One region of the Corynebacterium epidermidicanis genome, then DNA from elsewhere that is predicted to be linked to it. Evidence: riboswitches for the same ligand, from Rfam matches in the RefSeq annotation. Region 1 holds a riboswitch; the other holds the start of a gene.
The links. Region 1 has a riboswitch for cyclic di-AMP ahead of CEPID_RS03480 (transglycosylase family protein). Riboswitches for the same ligand answer to the same signal wherever they lie in the genome.

Region 1 (7,914 bases):
GCCGGTGTACAAAAACCGATCCTCTCGCTCAGTGTGTGCTGGGTCAATGAAGAAAAACGGCACCACCAGATGGCGATGTAACAATAAGTCCTGCGGTGCTTCCACCGCCCGAAGCTCGCAAACAGCTTCAAAGAATGCGGCGGCTTTCCGCTTGTTCTATGACTGGATCACCGCCGCCACATCACTTGTTGCAATTGCCGCAAAAGCAGGTGTCGCCCGTCTAACTCTGCGTCAATGCTTCTGGTGGTGCTGGTTGATTCATCCTCAACCGTATATCGGTTCTTTTCCGTATCTTCGATTAAGTCTTGATCGGCGGCATCTACTTCAATGAGCAGTGTTTGCTGATCCTGTCTTCCAACGGCGATGTCATCGCTTGGCACTGGTGCAAAACCGGAAACGGTTGAGGCCTATACACACGTGTGCTGTGCACCATCCGGTCACCGCTCATGGTCATGTTGGACGGTGGACAAGGGGCACGCAGTGCGATCACTACGTGCTGGCCCACGATCAAGGTTCAATGCGGCATTGTCCATGCTTAACGACGGTTCAGACTGCTCACCAGGTCACGCCCGTGCACTGATGCGGGCGAAGCGATCTACGGGCTTGCCTTAGCGCTCGCCAAAGTCACCGTCTTGACCCAACCAAACGACAACCAAGCAAACCAAGAAACAGGTTGACCAACCCTCTATGACAACGCTATTTCAACCGAATACAACCACGACACCGGAATACGCAAAGGAACCATCCCCTAAAACCACAAATGTGTCCGGTCGGCGACTCGCCGACCGGACACACTGTTCTTTACTTAACCCTCTCTCATTCTTGTTTTCCGCAGTGTTGTGGGCCTGAGGCCAGTATTTGTTGTTGTCTGGGGGCCGTAGCTCGCTCGATGTCGTCCCTTCGGTGTAGTCGGACTACCGCTGTGGGATTTTATTCATTAAAAAACGCTGTTCTACGTAGTCGGACTACGCCGAAGCGACGACATAGCACTTGTGCAGCACACCCGCGCGGCCGGCGACACGCCGACCGGACACACTTTTCTTTACTTACCCCCCGTGCGCCGTGCCGGGGTCGCAGCGAACACAGCAAAAATCCGCTCCTTCAACCATATGATGGGCTGAAGAAGCGGATTGAAGCTTCAGGCTGGGCCTAGCTTAGAGCTTTGCCAGCTGGCCGGAGGAGAGGAGGGCGTCGATCTGGCCTGTATTAGCTGCGTAGTAATCCAGTGCCTGCTGTGGCAGGACGATGCCGTACTGCGCGAAGAAGGCCTTAATCTTTTCCAGCGCGGCCTCAGCAGCGGTTGGAGCTGCGATTGGTGCTGCCGGGGCATCGTATGCAACAGCAGCAGGTGTAGCCGGGGCAGGCGCTGGTGCCGGAGCCGGAGCGGAGACGTTGCGTTGAGTTGGACCCGCGTTCAGTCCAAGGCTTGCAGAACATGCAGGCCATGCGCCCCAGCCCTGACCGGCGAGAACGCGCTCGCCAACGGCGATCTGCTGTTCACGGGTTGCCTGGTAAGCGTAAGGGGCGAATTCCTGGCCGCCGTAGGCATTCCAGGTGGAAGGGGAGAACTGGAGTCCGCCGTGGAAGCCGTTGCCGGTGTTGATGGACCAGTTGCCACCTGCTTCGCATCCTGCGAGACGATCCCAGTCGGAATCTGGAGCTGCGCTAGCGGTTGGGGCAAGCAGAGTTGCTGCGGTGCCGAATGCGACGGTGGATGCGGCGAACTTGGCCTTCAGGGAAGAGCCGGCTGCATGACGTGCCATAAAAAATGTGTTCCTCTCATATTAAACGCCTGCGAGGTTAGCTGTCGGGTTCGGGCGGAGGATCACAGTGCCCGGCCAGTAGCTTCCTTGTGAGAAATCTACGTGGCTTCACCCCAAGGGAATGGTTCCCAAAGTGGGTTCCCCGCCCCAGTCTGCACATGAATGAAAAATTTTTGTATTTAATGGCCAGCAGTTTCGGCATCTCTCGCAGACTGGGTTAGGCGTAAAGAAAGATGCTTGCTCTGTGGCGCTTGCTAGATAACGGTAGCGGTATGTAACGAAAGTGTCACGCTCATTTGGCGGAAAAGTTACGAAATTCTCTCGAAGGCAAGAAATCCGCAGGTGAACTCGACCAAGAAATCTGTGTGATGATAGTCACAATTATTGTGGTAACTGCTTGAAGTATCGCTTTGGAAACCTTGGCCATTGTGAGGTTTGTGCAGGTAATGGTGGAATTTGATCGGTGACGGATCAATAAAACGTGCTCACTCGCGCAGATTTGATAATTGTGGAACAAGGGTTTAGGGGAAAGGTGCGGATGTGTGGCGAGAGAGAGGTGTCGATAAGGCTGGGTGGGGTGGAAAATACCGCGCCTAAACACGGTATAGTTAAACTTTTACGAACGCGAAGTGAAAGGACTGATGACTATGCCCATCGGCAAGGTGAAGTGGTACGACGTCGAGCGTGGCTTCGGCTTTGTTTCGAACCCGGGCGATGAGGACGTTTATGTCAACAAGGCAGTGTTGCCTAAGGGAGTCACCGAGCTGCACCCTGGGCAGCGCATTGAGTTTGATTTCGCGGCCGGGCGGCGTGGCCCGCAGGCATTGCGAGTGAAGGTTTTGGAAGAGGCGACTCGCAAGCCGATCCACAAATACAAGCCGGAAGAACTGAACTCTATGATTTCCGATCTCATGACTGTGCTGGAATCTGCGGTGCAGCCGCAGCTCGCGCAGGGTCGGTACCCGGACCGCAAGGAAGGTCGACAGGTAGCCGAGATTCTGCGAGCAGTGGCTAAGGAACTTGACGCCTAAATGCCCCCATACGCCAAGCAGCCCTACTGCTTGGCGTTGACGGACCACACCACGGTGTATGGGGTTTCTACTCCTTGGGCATCTTCGCCAATCATCAAGGAAGAAACTTCCACGACGACGAGTCGAGACCCGGATTCGGATTGAGCCGGGATCTCGACTTCTTTCTTTTCATTACCCTTGAAGAACATCTGATCGTTGGCCGCCGGGTCGTCGTAAATCTTCAGCAGGGACCAGTCATGGTCATAGACGTCGCTGGGTAGGGAGATTTTCATTGGGTTATCGCCCACCTTGAGCTCTGCGACCTGTCCTTGCGGACACTCGACTCCTGCCTCGCAGACCGTATATGGATGGACATCCATCTTCTCATTGCCAGCGGAAACCTGCAGAGTGACGGTCTTTGGGTCTGGGCCCGGCCGATCATTCCACCACTTTTGAAAAGCGATACTTCCTGCCACGATCACCACTACGGCGACGATGAGGATCACGAACTGCGTCAGATTGCGTTTCCGGGTGCTGCTGGCCATAGCTACCAATGCTAGCTAGTTATCCAGCTGGAACAAATCGCACCTCGTACATCTGGGGCCATCGCTTGCCAGCAAGAAGGAAAGAATCTGAGCCTGGGAGGGCCGCGATTCCGTTGAGGACGTTGTTTGGATCGGCGGCCGCATTGCTGGGCAAGGCGCTGGCGTCGATAGTAGCGTTGACTTTCCCATCCGGGCTGATCCGCACAATCTCGCTGGTCAGGAAGCGATTGGCGTAGATTTGGTCGTCAACGCACTCCAGTTCGTTGAGCTGAGTCACGGGCTGGCCTCCGTTGGTGACGGTGATGCGCCGCTGTTCGCTGAAGGTTTGTGGGTCGAGGATCCGCAGCTGGGCGGTGCCGTCGGACATCACTAGGTGATCCTTGGTGGCGCACAGTCCCCAGCCTTGACCTGGGTAGCGGACCTGGGTCTTTTCGGCGAGTGTGCGGGCGTCACGTCGGTAGGCGATGCCGTCTTGCCAGGTCAACTGCCATATATCGTCGCCAAATTTGGTGATGCCTTCCCCAAATTGTCGTGGCGGAAGGCTCTTTTGGGCCAACGGAGAGGCCGTCGGGGTGGAAAGGGGAACGCGCATGATCTGGCTTTCGCCGTACTGGCCAGTGCCGATCAGCAAGTCCGAGCCGTCCACTTCGAGCCCTTGGGTAAACCACGCCGGATTCATCTGGTGGGTCGCCACGATCTCTGGGCGTAGCCGAACTGACTGGTCGACGGCACTATTGGTTGCCTGCGGCGGTGCCGGAATACTCGACGAACAACCGACGACCCCGCCGGTTAGCGCAAGCGCTACCACCATTTGCCACACCTGTTTTAGACCCATAACTAATCATTGTGCCTTAATCGGCAATAATGGAGAGGTGGCACCTGGAAAACGACGCAAGCGAAACAACAAGGGTCAGCTGTTCGACGCCCAAGCCATCGACCTCGCACGGTCTGCCTTGGAGGAGCTCGACGAGGGGGAAGTAGGCGTACACACTGGGGTATCGGTACTAGGCGACAACGTGGTAATCCACCACTTCGAAGCTCATGTGCCGGGCTACCGAGGTTGGGAATGGACCGCCGTCCTGGCCTGCGCTGACGGCTCGCATTACGTCACCGTCAATGAACTTGCGCTCATGCCAGGGCGTGATGCGCTGCGCGCCCCAAGCTGGATTCCTTACGAGGATCGTGTCCGCCCTGGAGACCTGAAACCGGGTGACCAATTTCCGCCGCGTGCCGACGACGATCGCCTCGATACCCTTCCCGACGGCACCCATACCCTCACTAAGAAGGGCTTTGAAGACTCGTTGGCGAGGTGGCGAGAAAACTACGGACCCACCACAGAATACGCCGAGAAGGCTCACCTCAAGTGCTCTAGCTGCGCGTTCTTTCACCCCATCGCAGACTTCCGGACTTTTGGCGCCTGCCTCAACATCTACGCAGCCGATGGGCGTGTCGTCCACGTGGCGTACGGGTGCGGAGCACACTCCGAAACCCCACCGGCGGATAACCTCGCAGCCAAGGAACACGAGGCGTTCGACGACGGGCACCTTTAACTCTCCAACACTGCTAAACGACGTCCGCGTGGTCCCACAGCCAACGGTTGACCGAGGTAGGGTCAGGTCCACCCGCGCTGCGCACGCCGGAAAACGCGTTGAGCAGCCACAACCGTTTCGGGGATCGCCAACCCGAGCACGGCCTAACCACAAGTCCTGAGCTACGCAAGAACTCAAGAACCGGGGGCAAAGTAGTTGAGTTAAGGGTGCGCGGGTGAGTACAAAACTCAGCCACCCCAGAATCAAAACAAATCAGGGCCGAAAAGATGCCTTCGACGACGAGGCCATCCTGGCTCAACAGCCCTTCTGCGAAACCACGCCGTTCGGATTGGCGCAACCTGGTGGTCAACCACACTAGATCGGGACCTTTCCGGGTAGGTTGGGTGCGAAGATCCAAGTGCGGGATCGGATCAACACCGATCAGCGCGCTAAATGGACGATCTGGACGGTGTTGCACCTGACCGTCGGCGCGCACGAGAGGGTTCGAAGCACCAGTGGCTGCTTCGCGCAGTTGGGTGCGCACCATCTGTTGTTGCTCCAGGTCTAGCCCAAGGCGCTCAAAGTGCGCGCCCAGGTTGCGGACCTTGCCGTCGACCATACGAAAACTAGTGCAGATCATCGTTGCCCAACACCGCCAAAAAGGGCCGCAGTTTTACCAGGACTTCGTCATATTCTTCGTCCGCGTCACTTAGCCGGGTGATCGCTCCACCAGCGCCGTAGGTGGCACGGCCGTCGGCAAGCACGAGGGTACGGATCAAAATGGAGAAGTCAGCATCACCATCAGCGGAGATATAGCCCATGATCCCGGAGTAGTCGCCACGAGGCTGGCCTTCGAGCCGCGCAAGAATATCCATGGAGGATTGCTTGGGCGCGCCCGTCATCGATCCACCCGGAAACGCCAGCCTGACGACGTCCGCCGTGCGACGCCCAGGGGCGATGCGCCCCGTGATCGTCGAAATCATCTGATGGGCGTGCGTAAACGAATGCACCGCGCACAATTCCGGCACGGCGATGTCGGTGCAGGTCCGCGCTAAATCGTTGCGCAGCAGATCGACGATCATGAGATTTTCCGCCCGGTCCTTGCGCGACGTGGCCAAATCCTCCGCCAACTGACGGTCGCTTTCAGGGGTTTGCCCACGCGGCCGAGTGCCCTTAATTGGACTGGCAGCAGCAACACTCTGCCGAACCGACAAGAACCGCTCGGGCGAAGCGGATAGCACCGCACGCTGCGGTGAGAGGTAGCAACCAGCCATAGGCGACGGTGAGACCTGCCGCAACTGCAGGTAGAGCGCTAGGGGATCGACATCAACCTCGGCGTGCGCCGACGTGGTCAAACACAGCTCGTAGCTGTTTCCCGCCGCGATTTCCGCCTGGCATTGCTCCACCAATTCCCGGTAGTTCTGCCTACTGTGACGGATGCGCACCGGCGCCTGGATGCGGGCCGGTGCAACAACAGCTAGGGGGACTTCTGTTAAGCGGGCATCGTCTGGAGACAAAAGGAATGCCTGTCCGTCCACGATTTGGTAGACCACCTCAGGCTGGAGCAGCTGTTCAGTGAAAGTACCGCCATCCGTGCCATCGCTGGCCTCGTAGCTAAGCACGCCGAGCGCGCCGGGGACGAAAGTGTGACCGGAGCTGGAATCGGGGCTCAAGCGGGCGGGTGGGATGCTGTCGACGTCGATAAGCTTCTGCCCTGCTGCAACCAAATGCATGCCGGAGGTGGCGGTGTCCGCGGTGGCGGTGTCAAACCAGCACACATAGGGGAAGTGTTCACGTAGGCCGGCCGCGACCTCAGCAGGGGCGTGAAGCGGGGCGGTGCTCCGGTGCCATTGGCGCATGATCCCGGTGGCAGCCAGTAGGTTTTGCATGAGTTGGACACCCGAGTGGGTCCCGATGGATTCCGGGTGAAACTGCACGCCCCACTGTGGCTTGTGGCGATGTTTCAGCGCCATGATGGTGCCGTCTTCGGCGGTGGCCAGGACCTCAATATCGGGGTGGGGTGCGACATCCAGAGAGTGGTATCGGATCACCGGAAGCGGTTGCGGAAGACCAGCGAAAATGCCCTCGCTTGAGTGCTGGACCAGGCTTTCCAGACCATGCATGGGAAACGGTGCCCGTCGTAATCCTGCTCCCGCTAGGAAGGCGATGGCTTGGTGGCCGAGACAGACACCAATCACCGGGGTGTGGTCTTGGTCGAGGGCCACCGCAGAAGCTTTGAGGTTCGCCCGGGTGGGTTCGCCCGGGCCGGGGGAGATGATTATGAGGTCGGCGTCGTCGAGACGCAACTGGGTTGCGGGGGCGTCATTGGCGACAATGCGCGGGGTGATGCCACTGGCCCGCTGGACGAGGTCTGCTAGCAGGTGGGTGAATGAATCGTGATTATCAATCAGTAGGATATCGGTCACAGTGGTACTCGTCTCACCGGCATTGTTCCTGGGAAATGCGCATTTATTCAGTGTAAACCCTGTGGTAGATGGGTGCAGCGTTTGCAGGTGGGTGGGCATTAATGCGATTGTTGACGGGGCAGCCATAGCGGAAAAGCTCGCCGGGTGCCAGCACAATTTCAAAAGTTCATTGGGAGCATTTATGACTACTCCGACCGCCTCACGTAGCGCGCTCGATAGGTACTTTTCCATTTCGGCCCGGGGGTCATCGGTTGGGACGGAGATCCGTGCCGGTGTTGTGACCTTCTTCGCGATGGCCTACATCATCATCTTGAACCCGCTCATCATCGGCACCACCGCCGATCGTACTGGCCATGCGCTGGGAATCCCGCAGGTTGCAGCGGCCACTGCCCTCGCAGCTGGCGTCATGACGATCGCCTTCGGACTGTTCGCCCGCTATCCTTTCGGTATCGCTACTGGCCTGGGCATTAACACCCTGGTTGCTGTGACCCTGGTCGCTGGGGAGGGCCTTACCTGGCCGGAAGCTATGGGCTTGGTAATTATTGACGGCATCATCATCGTTATCCTGGCGGTTTCAGGTTTCCGTGTCGCAGTATTCAACGCGATCCCGCATTCGTTGAAAGCTGCAATGGGTGTTGGCA
Region 2 (7,914 bases), 1.0 Mb from region 1:
GTAGGACTGAATGCCCCCTAGGGTAGGCGGGAAATCGTTGGTGACCAGCAGCACGCGACTCATGGGATCAGGTTAGCCTTCCGTCGCCTAGTGGTACCTCATAGCCCCAGATTGCCCCTCAGACAGCCGATAGCGGTGAGAGGTCGCTGTTAATAGCGACGTGCCCCATAGAAAGGCATTGAATCAACGTCGACAACCTGCACGGGAATGCCGTAGTCGGAAGCGTGCACAAGCTTGCCGTTTCCGGCATAAATGCCGACGTGGGTTGCGCCTGGGTAGTAGCCAACAACGTCGCCGGGTTGCAGATCCGCGCGACTCACTGGGATTCCACCGGCCATCTGGGCCTGCGACGTCCTAGGAAGCGTCTTGCCTTGTTGCGCATAGGACCACACGACCAGGCCGGAGCAGTCAAAGACGTTCGGACCGGTGGCTCCCCAACCGTATGGCGAACCAAGCTTGGTCATGGCCGCCTCAAGCGCCTTCATGCCTTCCGGATTGCTTCCGTTCACCCCGGCAAGCGAATAGCCTGCGACCGGGTTATTTTTAGCTTCCCAAGCCGCGCGCTCTTCCTTATTCAACCCGTCAACGCGCTTTTGGATCTTCTCGATCCGATCCTTGAGTTCGCTTTCTTGCTTTTCCTGCACGCTTCGCTTGTACTGCAAGTCCGCCATTTGATAATTGAGCTTCGCTTCCAGACGAGCGGCCTTGCTGTGCGCTTCCCCAGCGTCCCGAGTCGCCTCCTCCTGACGAGCAAGGGCTTCCTTTGCCTTGCGCGCGTAAGCGGTCATGTAGGCAGAACGATCAATCGCATTCTGAGGGCCATCCGCATTAATCACCGCAGTCAACGGATCTACGTTCACCCCGCGGTAGCGGGACTGCGCAAGTTTTTCGACGTCCGCCCGCGCCAGCGACTCCGCCGCTCGAGCGGAATCAATCTCGCTCTTGGCCTTGGCAACGCTCTCCTTAGCCGAAGCCACCTCTTTTTCCTTGGCTTGGATATCCTGTTGCGTTTGCTTGAACTCTTCGTTCTTGGCGCTTGCCTTCTTAGAAGCCTGCTCCAATGCTGTCATGAGTTCAGGCACAGAAGTGATCGAATCGAGGTTAGGCGCTGGTGTAGCGGAAACTGCGGGCGCGGAAACAGGGTCCGCGACGGCACAGGGGCTACTGAGGACAGCGCAGGCCAATGCGAGGCCTAGCGCACGCGTAGTGAGGTTACGAGAGTTCACGAAGGTCTTTCTAGGAAGCAAAAGGCGAATGTAGGTGGCGACGGTTGTACCACCCTGATGCTGAACTTCAGCCACAAATGATATCTAAGACTACCCTTAACGCAAGCTTAAAACAAGCGCAAGGCCTCGGATTTTTCGACTGGGTCCCTCCATTAGGAACAGCAAACGAGCACGGTCCGACCGGCAAGGCAGCTAGATAGCTTTCTCGGAAGCACTATACCCCCTTTTACTACCGAATGATCTGTGACTAGAAGCTCGAAACTGACGAATAGGCCCGGAGTATCCACTAGCCCCTCCCTAGTGTGAAAGTCTGCCCAGCAAATGCAAAAGCAGGCGTCACACCCACTGGGTGGAGGCCTGCTAATGGCAGCACTAGGGACGGCGCTTAGAAACGCACTGCAGAGTGGTACGGCATGTAGTCGAGCGGGTGCTCAGACAGTGGAGTACCTTCGGTCAGAGCGTGGATAACAGTCCCATGGCCGGTGTAGATACCCACGTGGGATGCGCCACCATAGAATGCAACGATATCGCCAGCCTGCAACTGATCACGAGAGACAGGAGTGCCCTGCGCCGCCTGAGCATAAGAGGTACGCGGAATCTGCTTGCCCACCTGAGCGTAAGCCCAAGATGTCAAACCAGAGCAATCGAAGGCGTTTGGGCCGGCAGCGCCATAAACATATGGAGATCCAATCTTGGAACGTGCAGCGTCGACGATAGCCTGACCAGCGGTCTGCTGTGGTGCAGCCTCGGCCGGAACAGCAGCTTGCTGAACGTTAGCGTTGTAGCTGACTACTTCACCTTGAGCTGCCAGCGACGGTACCCATTGCTGAATTCCAGGAACGGAAGCAATGTTTGGAACATTTTCCAAACCAGCGAGTTCCATCCGCAGGTTGGTGTTAGGAACAACTACCTCAGCCGCGTTTGCCGGCGTGGCAAGAGCTACAGCAGAGCCTACGGCGACAGCAGTTGCAGAAGCCTTTGCACCAAATGAAACAGTAGAACGGGTGTGTTTACCCACGAATAATCTCCAAATCTTCCTTTTAGCCGGCCGGGTTAGCTGTCGGATTCGGAAACGGAAGGCTCCCTACCACTGACCACTTCGCCATACAACGAAGCTCTCCAGTGGATTCACCCCAGAAAACTGTGGTTCCCCGGCTCAGAGCGCAACTCAAGAGGGAACTCTTGAACTTCACTCCGATTAGGCATATTTGATTTATATTCCAGGTTTTGGCCAATTCGACCATCCCGCAATGTCTCGACAAGATTACGAAATGGTCACGGCCGTTGTCCAATAAGACACGCGTTATTTTTTTGTTATCGCGCCGTTATCAAAAAGTCGGACAAGACTGCCAGGTTCCCCCAATAAACCGCCAGCCCTAGCAGCCCGCAATGCCAACCCATCGTTTACCCAGTTCAGTCCAGACAAATTGTCTCAAGTGCCGGCTCGTGTCACGAGAAGGCACTCCTTCTACAAATCCATTCTTGGCAATTTTCTGAAACTTTGAGATTTAACTCACGTTTACAGCGGGCGAACCTCACGGTTCGCATGAGCCACATCAATAACGCCCTCACCATCAGTGGTCGATACAAGATGTGTTCAGGTTGAAGGCAAGCTCGAGCGAGAAGACATCAAAAGCTGATTGTCGCCTGGCCAACGAATGTAATAGCGATAGACATTTTGATGGCCACTGTGCTCCACGCAAAGTAAAGGGCCCAGGAGGTATCTCCTGGGCCCTTAAAACGAGCTAGACAGTCAGGTTTTCCTTACTTAGGGGAACGACCGTTCTCGATATCTTCCGCACGATTAGCTTCATTGAGCGCGCGGTACATCTCAAGCTCTTCTTCGTGATTCTCGTGAGCGATCTCGGCTGCCTTGGCAGCGATTGCCTCATCATCAGCCTTGAACGCAGAACCGCGGCTGAGCGAATCGGCAAAGCCGAGTTCGTTCATCTGCTTTGGCACCTTAGCGCCAGCGTATTCCAGCGGGATTGGGTGACCATGCTCGTCGACCGGGCCAAGCGGCTGGTGTACTTCGATGAAGGCACCATTCGAGAGCTGGTGGATGACACCGGTCTCGATACCATGCTCGAGAACTTCACGGTCAGAGCGCTGCAGGCCCACACAAATTCGGTAGGTCAAGAAGTAGGTCAGTGCCGGCAGCACGATCAAACCGATACGACCAACCCAGGTCATTGCGTTCAACGAAATCTGGAAGTGGTAGGCGAAGAGGTCGTTACCACCCGACAGAGTCAGCAAGAAGTAGAACATCAGGGCCATTGCACCAAGAGCGGTACGAACTGGCACGTCGCGCGGGCGCTGCAACAGGTTGTGGTGAGCGTCGTCGCCAGTGATCTTCTTCTCGATGAATGGATAAGCAAACAGCAGAACCACGAGGATACCGAGCATGACGGCTACCCAGAACACTGCTGGGATCGTGTAGTTGCCCAGGTAGAGTTCCCAGGCTGGCATCACACGAGCTGCACCGTCCGTCCACAGCATGTAGATATCCGGCTGGGAACCAGCGGAAACCTGGGCTGGGTTGTATGGACCAAGGTTCCAAATTGCGTTGATGGTGGTTACACCAGCCATCAGCGCCAGCACACCGAAGGTGAACAGACCGAAGGCGACACCCTTTACAGCGAACACTGGCAGGATTCGGACACCAACAACATTGTTCTCTGCACGACCAGGTCCAGGGAACTGGGTGTGCTTCTGGAACCACACGATTGCCACGTGAGCTGCGATCAGGGCGAGAATGATGCCCGGGATCAACAGAACGTGCAGAATGTAGAAGCGGTCCAGCATGATTTCGGATGGGAAGTCACCACCGAAAACAGCCCAGTGCATCCAGGTACCGATGATCGGCAGGGACACCACGATCGCAGACATGATTCGCAGACCAACGCCGGAGAGCAGGTCGTCCGGCAGAGAGTATCCCATGAAGCCTTCAGCGACGGACAGGATCAGCAGGACACAGCCGATGATCCAGTTGGCCTCACGTGGACGACGGAATGCACCGGTGAAGAACACGCGCATCATGTGAACCATGATGGAGACGGCGAACATGAGAGCTGCCCAGTGGTGCAGCTGACGGATAAACAGACCACCGCGAACTTCGAAAGAAAGGTTCAACGCCGTCTCGTACGCGCGAGACATTTCGACGCCGTTAAGCGGTGCATATGCACCGTCGTAGATCACCTTGGTGATCGATGGGTCAAAGAACAGGGTGAGGTAGATACCGGACAGCAACAAGATGATGAAGCTGTAGAGAGCAACCTCACCAAGCATGAAGGACCAGTGCGTTGGGAAGACCTTGTTGATGTTCGTGCGTACTACGCCAGCAAATGGGTAACGCGAATCTAGGTTATTTCCGAGTTGATCTAGTTTGTTGCTCATGACTTACGCTCCCAGAATGCCGGGCCAACCGGCTCAATGAAGTTACCCTTGGCGATGAGGTAGCCCTCTTCGTCGACGGTGATTGGCAGCTGTGGCAGCGCGCGGGCGGCAGGACCGAACAACGGCTTGCCGTAGCGCAGTGCATCGAACTGTGACTGGTGACATGGGCACAGAATTCGGTTGGTCTGTGCTTCGTACAGCGAGGTTGGACAGCCGATGTGGGTGCAGATCTTCGAGTACGCGTAGTAGTCGCCGTAGTGGAAGTCTTCCTGGTTTTCGCGCTCGATAACCTTCTTAGCATCTTCGGAGCGCAGGCGGATGAGCATCACTGCGTTACGAGGGCCATGGATGGAGTGCATGTGCATGGTGTACACATCGCGCTTCGGATCGTAGGAGTCGCCGTCGTTTACGTCTTCTTCACACAGTGGGAAGACGGTCTCCATAGCTGCGGCGGAAAGATCCTCTGGACGCATACGAACCAGGCGGGTAACACCAGTGGTGCTGTAGTGCTCGCCGTGCTTTTCAGCGATAGCAGACGTATCGCGACCGAGGTAGATCTTCTTACCATCTTCAATCTGGGTCCAACCGGAAGTCCAGAGAGTACCGTCACCGTTGTAGTCGAGGGCACCCTCCTTCTTCTTCCAAGGGTTCTTGATCATGCCGCCAAGTGGGAAGATGATCGCGAGGCCAGCGAGAACTGCTGAGGTACCCATGAGGCCCATAAGCACTTTACGACGACCGAGGGTCGAAGTCTCCCAGGAGTCATTGAGCAACGCAACCAAGGTAGCGCGATCAACTTCGTCAGACCCGCCGTCGTGACGGCGCTGCACCGAGATTTCCTCTGGGATGAACTTCTTCTGGTACTGAACGACGCCGATGGCCATCGAAAGGATCGACAGACCCATCGTGACACCCAGCAGCGGGGTGTAGAAAGTGTAGACCCACTTGCCGTCTTCACCGAGGCCCTTGTACTCCCAAGGCCAGAACAGGTAGACCGCCATGAAGGCAAGCGCCATCACAATAGCAAGGGCAAACCAGAAGCCAACGTTGGTGACTGCACGCTTTTCAGCGGGGTCATTCGCAATTGGGAAACGTTCCTTGCGGTAAGCGACCGTAACTTCATCAAGTTCGGTGCCCAGACGAGCAAGTTCGTCATTGCTCATGGCTTTGAGCTCTTGGCTCGTGTAGTTCTTGTTGACGTTGTTGCTCATGAGCGAGATCCAATCCACAGAGCAGCGGCGATCAGAGCCGCGATACCGATTAGCCACATAAACATGCCTTCAGAGACTGGGCCGAGGCCACCCAGTGCGTACCCGCCTGGGCTTGGGGTTTCCTTGGCAGCCTTAATGTAGGCAATGATGTCCTTCTTCTCGTCCTCAGTGAGCTGACGATCAGAGAACTTAGGCATGTTCTGCGGGCCAGTGAGCATGGCCTGGTAGATCTCTTGCTCGTTAGCTGGATCGAGGTATGGAGCGTACTTGCCGGAAGAAAGTGCGCCACCACGACCAGTGAAGTTGTGGCAAGATGCACAGTTCAAACGGAAGAGCTCAGAACCACGAGCAATGTCGGCTGGGTCGATCTGCCCGTCGAAGTTCTTACCCCGCAACGACTCCATGGCCACAGAGCCGTCTTCATTCTTGACGATGCCAGGGCCGCCACCGTTTGCGTTCACATAAGCTGCGATCGCCAGGGTCTGTTGCTCGGAGAAGCGCTGTGGCTTACGAGCAGCCTGAGCCTCATTGCGCAGCATAGGCATACGCCCAGAGTGAACCTGGAAGTACACTGCGCCTTCGCCAACGCCGATGAGCGATGGGCCACGGCCCTCTTCGCCTTGCAGGTTGGTTCCGTGACAGGTGATGCAGGCAGTGTCGTACAGCGCCTTGCCCTCTGCTACCAAAGCTTGTTGATCAGTCGATGCCGTAACAACTTGCGCATCAGGCGTGAAAGCGGAGGCCAAAAGCCCCGCGCTGGTGAGGCCGAGAGTCAGTGCAGCAGCGCCAGCCAAAGTGCGGCGTGCCTTCCGTCGGCTCTTGGCCTTCTTCGCAGTAGTCGATGCGTTCACAACGTCCTCCTGCTTTGTTGGGTTGGTTTCCATCATTTCCCTTAAATCTCGGTTGCGGAAAGTGAAGGGCTGTAGGCCTTAACGAAGCTACCGGCCGGAAGCTTCATGCCCCTACGGCCTACTGAATGAAGTAAATGGTGATGAACAGGCCGATCCACACGACGTCGACAAAGTGCCAGTAGTAGGACACTGCCATCGCCGCGGTTGCCTGCGCTGGGGTGAACTTCGACTTCGCAATACGGAGCAGCACCACAACGAATCCGAGCACGCCTGCGAGGACGTGAGCGGCGTGGAAGCCGGTCGTAATGAAGAAGGCCGAACCGTAAACGGAGCTCTGGATGGTCAGACCCTCATGTACGAGGTTGTAGTACTCGTAAGCCTGGCCAACCAGGAATATCGCACCCAGCAAGATTGTGATTGCATACCACAACCGAAGCTTGAACACATCCCCTCGTTCAGCGGCAAAAACACCAGCCTGGGCCGTCACAGAAGACGACACCAGAATTACGGTGATCAACAATGCGTAAGGAACCTTGAGGTGTCCAGTACCCCAATCCCACGCTTCTCCCTGCCCATTTGCGCGAGATACAAAGTAAATCGCGAAGAGGCCAGCGAAGAACATCAATTCCTGAGACAGGAACACAATCGTGCCGACACTGACCATGTTTGGCCGGTTCAGTGCCACAACACGCTGTGGTGCTGCCATTCCTTTATTTCCAACTGCGCTCGTCACGCAATCTAGTATGCCGGTTGGTCACGATTAAGTCACTTCGTATCCCCCCGAAGTGAACTTAAGTAGCGTCTGTTTTCCCAGGTGGGTTGGCCGGAAAAATTTAAAGTATTTTCTGACACCCCCACGGGAACTATTCCCCCACAGTGTCCGACGCCAAGGTTTCTGCTGGTCACAACGCGGTTTAGCCGACTACAGCCCTTCCCCATCGGCACCGAGGCTCGTCCGGAAGCAATTTTAGCGCAACGGTTGGACAAAATTGCCCACTTGTTTGCCTTGACCCTGAGATACATCTCACACCGGATTACGGCCGAATAACCCACTACTACAACTAAAGGTTTACCCCCTTCGCTAGGCGCCGCTACATAAGCACCCCACCAAAAAGACGTGCTTAGACACGCTTTTAGCCCATCAACACACCCAGACTACGGAAAGTTCCCACCAAAGATCGGCCGGAATGAAGGACAATGTCCACCACACGACGCGATGCGACTAACAGT

Region 2: it holds a riboswitch for cyclic di-AMP, as region 1 does, so the genes downstream of both, CEPID_RS08180 (C40 family peptidase) here and CEPID_RS03480 (transglycosylase family protein) in region 1, are expected to answer to the same signal.

What each region holds. Positions count from the first base shown of each region.
Region 1 covers NZ_CP011541.1:739,377-747,290, forward strand. The annotation lists gene CEPID_RS13105 (hypothetical protein) at 47-331, shown strand; gene CEPID_RS03480 (transglycosylase family protein) at 1,155-1,763, opposite strand; cyclic di-AMP (ydaO/yuaA leader) riboswitch at 1,775-1,930, opposite strand; gene CEPID_RS03485 (cold-shock protein) at 2,411-2,794, shown strand; gene CEPID_RS03490 (DUF2771 domain-containing protein) at 2,818-3,318, opposite strand; gene CEPID_RS03495 (glutaminyl-peptide cyclotransferase) at 3,338-4,153, opposite strand; gene CEPID_RS03500 (DUF3027 domain-containing protein) at 4,191-4,868, shown strand; gene CEPID_RS03505 (aminotransferase class IV) at 4,882-5,466, opposite strand; gene CEPID_RS03510 (chorismate-binding protein) at 5,474-7,273, opposite strand; gene CEPID_RS03515 (NCS2 family permease) at 7,455-7,914, shown strand, end outside.
Region 2 covers NZ_CP011541.1:1,764,332-1,772,245, forward strand. The annotation lists gene CEPID_RS08170 (glycosyltransferase family 4 protein) at 1-63, opposite strand, end outside; gene CEPID_RS08175 (C40 family peptidase) at 150-1,226, opposite strand; gene CEPID_RS08180 (C40 family peptidase) at 1,612-2,244, opposite strand; cyclic di-AMP (ydaO/yuaA leader) riboswitch at 2,255-2,441, opposite strand; gene qcrB (cytochrome bc1 complex cytochrome b subunit) at 2,991-4,622, opposite strand; gene qcrA (cytochrome bc1 complex Rieske iron-sulfur subunit) at 4,619-5,833, opposite strand; gene qcrC (cytochrome bc1 complex diheme cytochrome c subunit) at 5,830-6,720, opposite strand; gene ctaE (aa3-type cytochrome oxidase subunit III) at 6,803-7,417, opposite strand.